One region of the Conexibacter stalactiti genome, then DNA from elsewhere that is predicted to be linked to it. Evidence: riboswitches for the same ligand, from Rfam matches in the RefSeq annotation. Region 1 holds a riboswitch; each other region holds the start of a gene.
What was found. A riboswitch is a leader RNA that binds a small molecule or an ion and turns the genes downstream of it on or off. The one in region 1 is predicted to bind cyclic di-AMP.
Positions count from the first base shown of each region.

Region 2: another riboswitch for cyclic di-AMP. It lies ahead of R7226_RS19220 (peptidoglycan-binding domain-containing protein); the one in region 1 lies ahead of R7226_RS00350 (peptidoglycan-binding protein).
Region 3: another riboswitch for cyclic di-AMP. It lies ahead of R7226_RS29250 (NlpC/P60 family protein); the one in region 1 lies ahead of R7226_RS00350 (peptidoglycan-binding protein).

Region 1 is NZ_JAWSTH010000001.1:81,656-84,919, forward strand. It holds gene R7226_RS00340 (helix-turn-helix transcriptional regulator) at 1-674, shown strand, start outside; gene R7226_RS00345 (class I SAM-dependent methyltransferase) at 653-1,456, opposite strand; cyclic di-AMP (ydaO/yuaA leader) riboswitch at 1,556-1,718, shown strand; gene R7226_RS00350 (peptidoglycan-binding protein) at 1,726-3,087, shown strand; gene R7226_RS00355 (hypothetical protein) at 3,084-3,264, opposite strand, start outside.
Region 2 is NZ_JAWSTH010000057.1:6,749-10,012, reverse strand. It holds gene R7226_RS19225 (amino acid deaminase/aldolase) at 1-1,053, opposite strand, end outside; cyclic di-AMP (ydaO/yuaA leader) riboswitch at 1,244-1,411, shown strand; gene R7226_RS19220 (peptidoglycan-binding domain-containing protein) at 1,549-2,505, shown strand; gene R7226_RS19215 (acyl-CoA dehydrogenase family protein) at 2,582-3,264, shown strand, end outside.
Region 3 is NZ_JAWSTH010000145.1:4,297-7,560, reverse strand. It holds gene R7226_RS29255 (PspA/IM30 family protein) at 1-497, opposite strand, end outside; gene R7226_RS29250 (NlpC/P60 family protein) at 587-1,270, opposite strand; cyclic di-AMP (ydaO/yuaA leader) riboswitch at 1,273-1,420, opposite strand; gene R7226_RS29245 (DUF3352 domain-containing protein) at 1,520-3,130, shown strand; gene R7226_RS29240 (cell wall-binding repeat-containing protein) at 3,192-3,264, shown strand, end outside.

The DNA.
Region 1 (3,264 bases):
AGATGCTGTTGCGGCTGGCCGAGCAGCTCGACGTCCCGCTGCGCGCGCGCAACCAGCTGCTGCTCGCCGGCGGCTACGCCCCGGCCTTCCCCGAGCACGAGCTGGACGCGCCCGAGATGGCGCCGGTGCACGACGCGATCCAGCGCGTGCTCGATGGCCACGATCCCTATCCGGCGCTCGTCGTCGACCGCCGCTGGAACGTCGTCGCGGCCAACCACAGCCTCTCGCTGCTGACCGTCGGCGCCGCGCCGGAGCTGCTGCGGCCGCCGACCAACGCGATGCGCCTCGCGCTCCACCCCGACGGCCTCGCGCCGCGGATCGTCAACCTCGCGCAGTGGCGCGCGCACCTGCTGGAGCGGCTGGAGCGGCAAGTCGCGGTCACCGGCGATCGTGAGCTGAGCGCGCTGCGCGACGAGGTCGCCGCCTACCCCGCGCCGGCGGCGGCAGAAGAGGCCGCTACGATCGCACCCGCTCCCGCCCACGACCTCGCCGGACAGATCGCGGTGCCGCTGCGGCTGCGCCACGGCGCCGGGGAGCTGGCCTTCATCTCGATCGTCGCGACCTTCGGGACGGCCGTCGACATCACCGTCGCGGAGCTGTCGATCGAGTCGTTCTTCCCCGCCGACGCGGCGACGGCCGATGCCGTCCGCCGCTACGCCGACGGCGCCGCCTGAGCGACGACGAGCAGGAACTCCAGCTCCCAGCGCGCGCCGTCGGGGTCGAGGTTGGTCTGCGTCGCGAAGTCGAGCAGCGCCGCGTCGAGCGCGGCGACCCGCTCGGGGTCGTCGCCGAGCGCGGCGTAGGTCGCGATCACCGGGCCGAAGTTCGCTCTGTAGTAGGTGACCAGGTCGATCGGCGCCTCGAAGTGCTCGATCGCGAGCGTGCGCGGCTCGGCTCTCAGCGTGGAGACGCGCGCGCCGAACAGCCCGCGCACGTGCGCCTCGTCGCCCCACAGCACCGGCGGCTGCGCACCCGGAGGAGGCGGCGCCGCGAACGCGCTGACCGTCGCGAAGAAGCGGCCGGCCCAGCCCTGCGGCGTCCAGTTGACCATCCCGATCGTGCCGCCTGGCCGGCAGACGCGCGTCAGCTCACCGGCGGTGCGCACGTGGTCGGGCGCGAACATCGCGCCGAACGACGACAGCACGACGTCGAAGGCGTCGTCGTCGAACGGCAGCGCCTGCGCGTCCGCTTCGACCCAGTGCAGTCTCAGCCCCTCCGCCTCGGCGTCGGCGCGCCCGGCGGCGAGCAGCTCCGGGGTGATGTCGCTGGCGATCACGCGGGCGCCGGCGCGCGCCGCCGGCAGCGCCACGTTGCCCGATCCGGCGGCGACGTCGAGCACGCGCTGACCGGCCTGCACACCGCACTCCGCGACGAGCAGATCGCCGGTTCCGGAGATCGTCTCACGAGCGATCCGGGGGAAGTCCCCGAGCGCCCACACCTGCCGCGCATCGGTCATGTCACTCATCTTCTCAGCGCGATGGCCGTGATGCCAGCAACATGACGCTTGCAACGTCGCTTGCAACGTGCAGGAATTCGCCTGGTAGGTTCCGACGCCGTTACATACGAGCCGAATTGCGGACCCACTGCGGTCTGCGAGCGGGGGACCCATTGGTCTGACATGACCGGGGGCGAATCGTCGCGTCAGCGACGTAGCGCGGCTGCGCAAGCGGCCCTGCGAGCCCGTCAGCTTACCTCGCAGGCTCACTGAGACAGGAGCACCCAGCTGTGAACCAGGAGCAGCGCGATCTCGCGCTCGATGATCTGTGGGCGGATTCGCTCGAGCGGTCGCTCGCGCGTCGCGGCGCGCGCACGCGCACGTCGGTGGAGCTGGCGCGTCTGCGCCCGCGTGACCTCTCCGACGCCGAGCACTTCCTCGATTCGCTCTCGGTCGCGCAGCGTCGTCGCGAGGCGGCCGCGTCGCAGACGAAGCTGCCGGCGCCCGCCGCCCGCGGGCTCTCGCTGACCGCGTTGCTCGCCGTCACCGCAGGCCCCGCCGTCGGCGCGACCGCCGCCTTCACCGGCACCGCCTCCGCCGCCACCGTCGTCGAGAAGGGCGACGAGGGCGGCGACGTGAAGAAGCTTCAGCGCGCGCTCGGTCTGCACGCCGACGGCATCTTCGGCCCCGGCACGAAGAAGGCGCTGCGCAAGTTCCAGGCGCGCCACCACCTGCACGTCGACGGCGTCGCCGGCCCGGCGACCTGGTCGGCGCTGAAGCGCTCGCAGGCGAACACCTCGCAGTCGCGCTCGACCGGCAAGACCGTCAAGGTCAACGGCAAGGCGCGCATCATCGGCCACAGCGTGCGCGCGGTCCAGCACGAGCTGGGGATCCCCGCCGACGGCATCTTCGGCCCGCAGTCGCTGAAGGCGCTCAAGCGCTTCCAGCGCGACCACGGTCTCGCCGCCGACGGCGTCGTCGGCCCCGCGACCTGGCGCGCGCTCGCCAACGACGGCGGCGGCGGTTCGACCCGCAGCCACAAGCAGACCGCGCGCTCCGCGGTCCAGGGCGAAGGGTCCGGCGTGCAGGCGCTGCAGCGCGCGCTCGGCATCAGCGCGGACGGCGACTTCGGCCCCGGCACCGAGAAGGCGCTCAAGCGCTGGCAGGCGAGCCGCGGCCTCGAGGCCGACGGGGTCGCCGGTCCGGCGACGCGCTCGGCGCTCGGCCTCGGCGACGGCCCCGTGCTCAAGCGCGGCGGCGACGACGGCGGCGGCGACCGCGGCGGCTCATGGGCCGACCAGAAGATCTCCGCGATGATCGCGGCCGGCAACCGCATACAGTCGACGCCCTACATCTACGGCGGCGGCCACGGCTCCTTCGAGGACAGCGGCTACGACTGCTCCGGCTCGGTCTCCTACGTGCTGCACGGCGCCGGCCTGCTCGACTCGCCGCTGGCATCGGGCGGCTTCACAAGCTGGGGCGAGCCCGGTCCCGGCAAGCGCGTGACGATCTACGCCAACGCCGGCCACGCCTACATGGTGATCGACGGCAGACGGTTCGACACCAGCGGCGCGAGCGCCGCCGGCACCCGCTGGCAGCCGAACGACCGCTCCAGCGCCGGCTACGTCGCCGTTCACCCCGCCGGGCTCTAGGACGCTCCCGGGGGCGGCGGGTCGGGCTCGCTCGGCTTGCCGCCTATCGCGTTGAGGAAGGCGCGGCTGAAGCGCGCCCCGCGCGTGTCGGGGCCGTAGCGGGCGCGGGCGCGAGCCAGCTTCGCCTCGTCGTATCTGCTGCGCGCCCACGGCGAGTTCGGCTTCGCCAGCCGTATC
Region 2 (3,264 bases), on a different contig from region 1:
GCCGGCGGCGGCGCCCAGCAGCGGCGTCTGCACCTCGCCGGCGCCCTCCTGGCTGTCGAGCTTCAACCCCGCCGGCAGCAGCGGCCGCGGCAGCCGTGCGCGGTCGGCCGGACCGGAGGCGAGGTAGCCGCCGCCGAGCGCCGTCGCGACGTGCCGACCGGGCCGGCGCACGACCGGCAGCGCGAACAGCGCCGCCGGCAGCGGCGAGAAGCGCGTGTAGGCGTCGAACAGCGTCGGGCCGTACAGGCCCGATCCGGCCGCGATCTCCGTCACGGCGGGCTCCGCCGCGGTCGTCTCGATGCTGCCGGTGCCGCCGCCGTTGACGAACTCCAGCGGCGCCACCGCCTCCACGGCCGCGACGATCGCGGCACGCCGCTGCGCCAGCTCGCGCACCGAGGCGCGCTGCATCGCCCGCACCGCGACCCCTCTCAGCGGATTTCCGGGCGGCCGGTCGCCGACGCCCGCGATCTGCGACTCGTAGGCCATGATCCCGACCAGCCTGAAGGCCGGCCGTGCGACGATCGCCCGCGCCAGCGCCGCCGCCTGGGCCGGCGTGTGCAGCGGTGAGCGCTTGGCGCCGATGCGGATCCGCCCGCGCAGCGGCCGCCAGCCGGCGTCGGCGTCGATGCAGAGGCGGATCGGGCCAGCCCCGCCGACCGCGCGCTCGATCAGCTCCAGCTGGGCGAGATCGTCGACCATCAGCGCGATCCCGCCGTCGTCAGCCCGGCTCGCCAGCGCCCGCAGGGCGGCACGGTCGACCGTCGGGTAGGCGACGACGAGGTCGCGCAGGCCGTGGTCGGCGAGCCACAGCGCCTCCGGCAGCGTGAACGCCAGCGTGCCCTGGAAGCCGGGATCGGAGGCGAGCGTCCGCTCCAGCAGCGCACGGCAGCGGATCGACTTGCTCGCGAGCCGGATCGGCCGCCCGCCGGCCCGTCGCAGCAGGTCGCGGGCATTGGCGCCGTACGCGTCGAGGTCGACGGCGGCGAACGGCGGGTCGAGCGCGGCGGTCGCGCGATCGAGCCGCGCCAGCTGCTGCTCGGGGGAGGCTGCCACGGCCCGGCACGATAGCGCCCGGGCGCCCGGTTGGCTCCATAAACCGTTTTTCCAGGGCGTCATAAACGGCGGTTTCAAAGGTCACCGCTTCATAACGCGCGCCTACGCGCGCGATGCGTCCAGTTTCAGCTGGTCGGATCCATAACCGGTCGACATCGCTCCGCAGCCCTTGCTAGCCTGCTCGCGTCGTTCAAGAACCCAGCCGAATCCCCAGCGTCGCAACCGCCGGGGAGCGGGGGAACCAAAGAGTCCGCCTTCAACAGGACTCAGGGGCGAATCGTCGTAAGGGATACGACGTAGCGCTGCTCTTTCTGCGCGAGCCCGTCAGCTAACCCCGCAGGCGCCCGAAAGAGAAGGGGTTGCACCTTGTCGTTCACTGCTGTGCTGTCTGCCAAACGCATGTCTGCGACCGTTGTCGCGGCAGCGGCAGCCGCGCTGCTCATCTCGTCTACAGCGTCGGGCGCCGCGCTCGGTAGACGTACGCTCACGCAGGGCATGAGCGGCCAGGACGTCCGCGTCCTCCAAGACTTCCTCACCAGAGCCGGCTTCTCGACGCCCGTCGGCGGCGACTTCGGTCCGATCACGTTCGGCAACGTCAAGAAGTTCGAGAAGAGAAACGGCCTCGCGGTCGACGGCGTCGTCGACGCCGACTTCGTCGCGAAGCTGCGCGCGATCGCCGACCCGAAGGGCGCGAGAACGACCACCGCGCCCGGCGCGACGGACACGACCACCATCGCCGCGCCGACCACCACCACCGCGCCCAAGGGCCGCGTCGGCCGCACGCTCGGCGCCCGCGTCCTGAAGAAGGGCATGAGCGGCCAGGACGTGCGCGTGCTGCAGGACTACCTCGGCCGCGCCGGTTTCACGGCCGGGATCGACGGTTCCTTTGGCCCCGGCACGCTGCGCCTCGTCAAGCGCTTCCAGCAGGCGCAGGAGCTGCCCGTCACCGGCGTCGTCGACGCGACCACGGTCGCCTCGCTGCGCAGAATCGGGGACACCACCAGCGCCGGCGGCGCCGACTTCGATATGACGACGGTCGCCGCGCCGGTCGGCAGAGCGAAGCTGCTCTCCAACGGCCTCGCCGTCGCTCCGTCCGACGCTCCGCAGGTCGTCAAGGACGTGATCGCGGCCGGCAACGAGATCGCGACCAAGCCGTACGTCTACGGCGGCGGTCACGGCAAGTGGCAGGATCGCGGTTACGACTGCTCCGGCTCGGTCAGCTACGCGCTCCACTTCGCCGGTCTGCTGGAGGAGTCGATGCCCTCCGGCAGCTTCAACAACTGGGAAGAGTCGGGCAGAGGTCAGTGGATCACGACCTACTCCCACGGCAGCCACATGTACATGGTGGTCGCCGGGCTCCGCTTCGACACCAGCGGCGCTGACCCGTCGCGCTGGCAGACCGAGACGCGCTCCTCGAGTGGCTTCACGGCTCGCCACCCCGCCGGGCTCTGAGACAGCCTGCTCAGGCGATAGGCGACAGTTCACGTATCGGGGGCCTCCACGGGAGGCCCTCAGTACGATCGGCTGCATGTCCGCACTTGCCGATGCCTACGCCCTCTCCGACGAGCAACGCGACTTTCGCGACACGATCCGGAAGGTCGCCCAGGAGCGCGTGGCACCGCGCGCCGCAGAGATCGACGCGAAGGCCGAATACCCGTGGGACCTGCGGGAGCTGTTCGCCGAGCTGAACCTGTTCGGTCTGCCCTTCGAGCCTGAGCACGGCGGCACCGGCACGGGTGTCCTGATGCTCAACATCGCCGTCGAGGAGATCGCGAAGGCCTGCGCCTCGACCGCGCTGATGCTGATGGTGCAAGAGCTCGGCACGCTCCCGATCAAGCTGTTCGGCAGCGACGAGCTGAAGGAGCGCTTCCTGCCGAAGTGCGCGACCGGCGAGTGGACTCCCGCCTTCGCGCTGTCGGAGCCGGAGGCCGGCTCCGATCCGGGCGGCATGATCACGAAGGCCGTCCGCGACGGCGACGAGTGGATCGTCACCGGCACGAAGAACTGGATCTCGAACCTCGGCGTCGCCGACTTCTACATCGTCTTCGCCGTCACCGACCCGACGGCCGGCCACTCGAAGGGCATCAGCGCCTTCGTCGTCGAGAGAACCCGCCCCGGCTTCTCCGTCGGCAACTACGAGCACAAGCTCGGCATCAAGGGCAGCCCGACCGGCCAGCCGATCTTCGACGAGGTGCGGATCCCGGCCGGGAA
Region 3 (3,264 bases), on a different contig from region 1:
TCGGCCATCTCCTCGCCGACACCGGTCGCCGCCTCGGAGATCCGCACCTGCGCCTCGGCCGCGGAGTACTGCGCCTTGACGACTTCCTTCTTGGAGCGGAACGCCTCGATCTTCGACTGCAGCTTCGCCTGGTTGTCGATCATCGACTGCTGCTGCTGCTCGAGCTCGGCGATCTGCGTGTCGAGACCCTGCAGCTCGCCCTGGATCGCGGCCTTGCGCTCGAGCGCCGTGCGCGCGAGCGGCTCGTTGCCGGCCGCCAGCGCCTGACGCGCCTGCGTGTCGAGCTTGACGACCTGCTGCTCCATCTTCTGCGACTGCAGCTGAAGGCGCTTCTTGGACGTGACGACGTCCGCGAGCCCCTTCTTCACGTTCTGCAGCAGCTCCATCTGCTTCTGGTAGCTGTACTCCAGCGTCTCTGAAGGATCCTCTGCCTTGTCCAGCAGCTTCGAGATCTTCGACTTGACGACGGTGGAGAAGCGCCCGGACAGGCCGGCCATTCAGGATCCTCCTAGGACAGGGACGTGGATCAGAAGATCAAGCCTACCGAGCGAGGCTCGCCGCCGAAGGGCGGCGAACCGTACGGAGCTCAGAAGTTCTCGGGGTGGCGCGACTTGAAGCCGCGCGTGGAGTACTTGCCGGGCCGCCAGCGCGGGCCGGACTCGCCGGGACCGCTGGTGTCGAGCCGCAGGCCGGCGATCACGACGAAGGCGTGACCGGGGTTCGTGTAAACCGTGATCCACGTGCCTCTGCCGGATTCCTCCCACGACATGAAGCTGGAGGAGTCGAGCGGGCTGTCGAGCAGGCCGGCGCCGTTGAGCGCGTAGGAGACCGTTCCGGAGCAGTCGTAGCCGGCGGCGCGGAAGCTCTTGTGACCGCCGCCGTAGACGTACGGCTTGCCGAGCAGATCGTTGGCCGCCCAGACGGCCTCCTGCACCTCGACCGGAGCCGCCGCGGGGGCGTACGCGATGCCGTCTCTGAAGACGGCGCGGGAGCCCGGGACGGTCGGACGGGTGTCGGCCGGCGGGACGTAGTCGGCGCTGGCGCCGCCGCCGCTGCCGACAGGCGGAGCCGCCTCCTGCTCTTGCGCTTCTTGGACCTGCGGGGCGGCGGCAGGGGCCTTCTTCTTCTTGGCCGCCTTCTTGCCCTTGGGGGCTCTCGTCGTCGCCTCGCTCGTGACGCCAGCTCCGCCCGAGACCGCCGCGTTCGCCGCGGGGGCCCAGGTGGCCGTGACCGTCATGAGACCCAGCGCGACCAGGGTCCGTGCGCGCAACAGCTTCCTCTTTCGTCGGCCTCCGGGGTTAGCTGTCGGGCTGGCGCGGAAAGAGCCGGCGCCTCCCACGGATGTACCGCGGAATTAGCCCCAAACGACTTGGGTCCCCCGGTCCAGGGCTTCGGGCCCCGGATTCGGCGTTGGGCGGCATCCTAGGGATCGCTCCGGCGTTACGTCAACCCTGCGCGAATATGGAAATTCCCGCGTATTGCGGTCTGATGTCGTCGCGGGCCCCTAGGATTCCGCCGCATGTCCCTCTCTCATCTTCTCTTTAGGCGCCGGACGCGGCCGTTCGCCGCCGCGGTGCCGCTGCTGCTCGTGACCTGCACCCTGGCCGCCTGCGGCAGCGAGGAGGAGCAGAAGGCCGCCGCCCCCACCGACGGCCCCGCGACGCTCGCGCCGTCCAACGCGATCGCGTACGGCGAGGTGCTCGTGCGCCCCGAGGGCGACGTCGAGGAGGGGGTCCTCACCGCCGCGAGACGGATGCTGCGCGTGACCGATCCCGGCAGAGAGCTGCGGCGCCTGCTCGACGAGGGACTCGAGGAGACCGACAGAAACTTCTTCTCCGAGGAGATCGACCCGTTCCTCGGCGACTCGATCGGCGGCTTCCTGCTGATCGAGAACCCGGCCGAGGCGGAGTCGCCCGACGGCGCGGTGATCATCGAGGTCAGAGATCAGGCGGCGGCCGAGAGAGCGCTTGCGAGAGACGTCGACCCGGCCGACAGAAGAGCGACCTACGAGGGCGTCGAGTACACCGTCGACGCTGACGACGGCTCGGCCTACGGCTTCGTCGACGACTACCTCGTCGGCGGCACCGAGGAGGGCTTCAGAGCTGCGGTCGCCGCTTCCAGAGGCAGATCGCTGGCCGACGAGGAGCGCTTCACCGACGCTGCCGACGGGCTGCCCGAGGACCGCCTCGCGTGGGGCTACGCGGAGCCGCGCATGATCGTCGAGCTGCTGAGAGAGCAGGCGCTCGCCGATCCCGAGCTGAGAGGCGCGCTCGAGGGCCAGGAGGAGCAGCTCGACAGAGCGCTCGGCAGCGAGCCGATCACGATGGCGCTGACCGCGCGCGCCGATCAGGTCGTCTTCGAGTTCGCCTCCGGCTCGGCCGAGCTGCCGACGGCCGGCGACAGCGCCGTCGCGCTCGGCGATCTGCCGGGCGAGGCGTGGGCCGCGCTGGCCGCGCCGCTGGACGGCGAGACGATCACCCAGCAGCTGAGACAGTCGGAGGTCTACGACATGGCCGCGACCGAGGTCCGCAACCTGCTCGGCCTCGACCTCGACGCCGACCTGCTGGGCTGGCTCGACGGCGTCGCCGCGTTCGTCGGCGGCACCTCGCTGACCGACGCCGCGGCCGGCATCGTGCTCGGCTCCAGCGACCCCGCCGCGACCGAGCGGGCGGTCGACGGGATCGAGCGCTTCGCCAAGCGCTCCGGGCTCTCGACGACGCCGACGACCGGCGGCGGCCACGGCTTCCAGCTGCACTTCCCGCAGGTCCCGCAGCCGCTGGCGCTGCTCGCCGACGGCGACAAGCTCGCGCTCGGCCTCGGCGTCGCATCCGCGCGCGAGGCGCTCGATCCGGAGTCGCCGCTGTCGGAGACCGAGCCGGGCAAGTCGGCGATCGAGTCGCTCGGCGACGGCTACGAGGCCGGCTTCCTGCTCGTGCCGGGGCCGCTGATGTCGCTGCTGGAGGGCTTCGGCGTCGATCAGGATCCGGACTTCGCCGAGATCCGCAGCTACGTCTCGGCGTACAGATCGATCGTCGCCGGCACCAAGCAGGACGGCGATCGCGTCTCCGCGAAGCTCGTGCTCAACCTGCAGGACCCCGACGACGACGCGGGCGACGACACGACGCCGTGACGCGGGCGCTTCACAATTGATCGACTCGGTCCGGCGAGCGGCGGGCTATGGTGCGGGGCCGATGTTGCGCCGCCGCCTCGCCCTCGCCGGACTGCTGTTGTCACTGACGACCGGACTCGCCGCCTGCGGCGGCG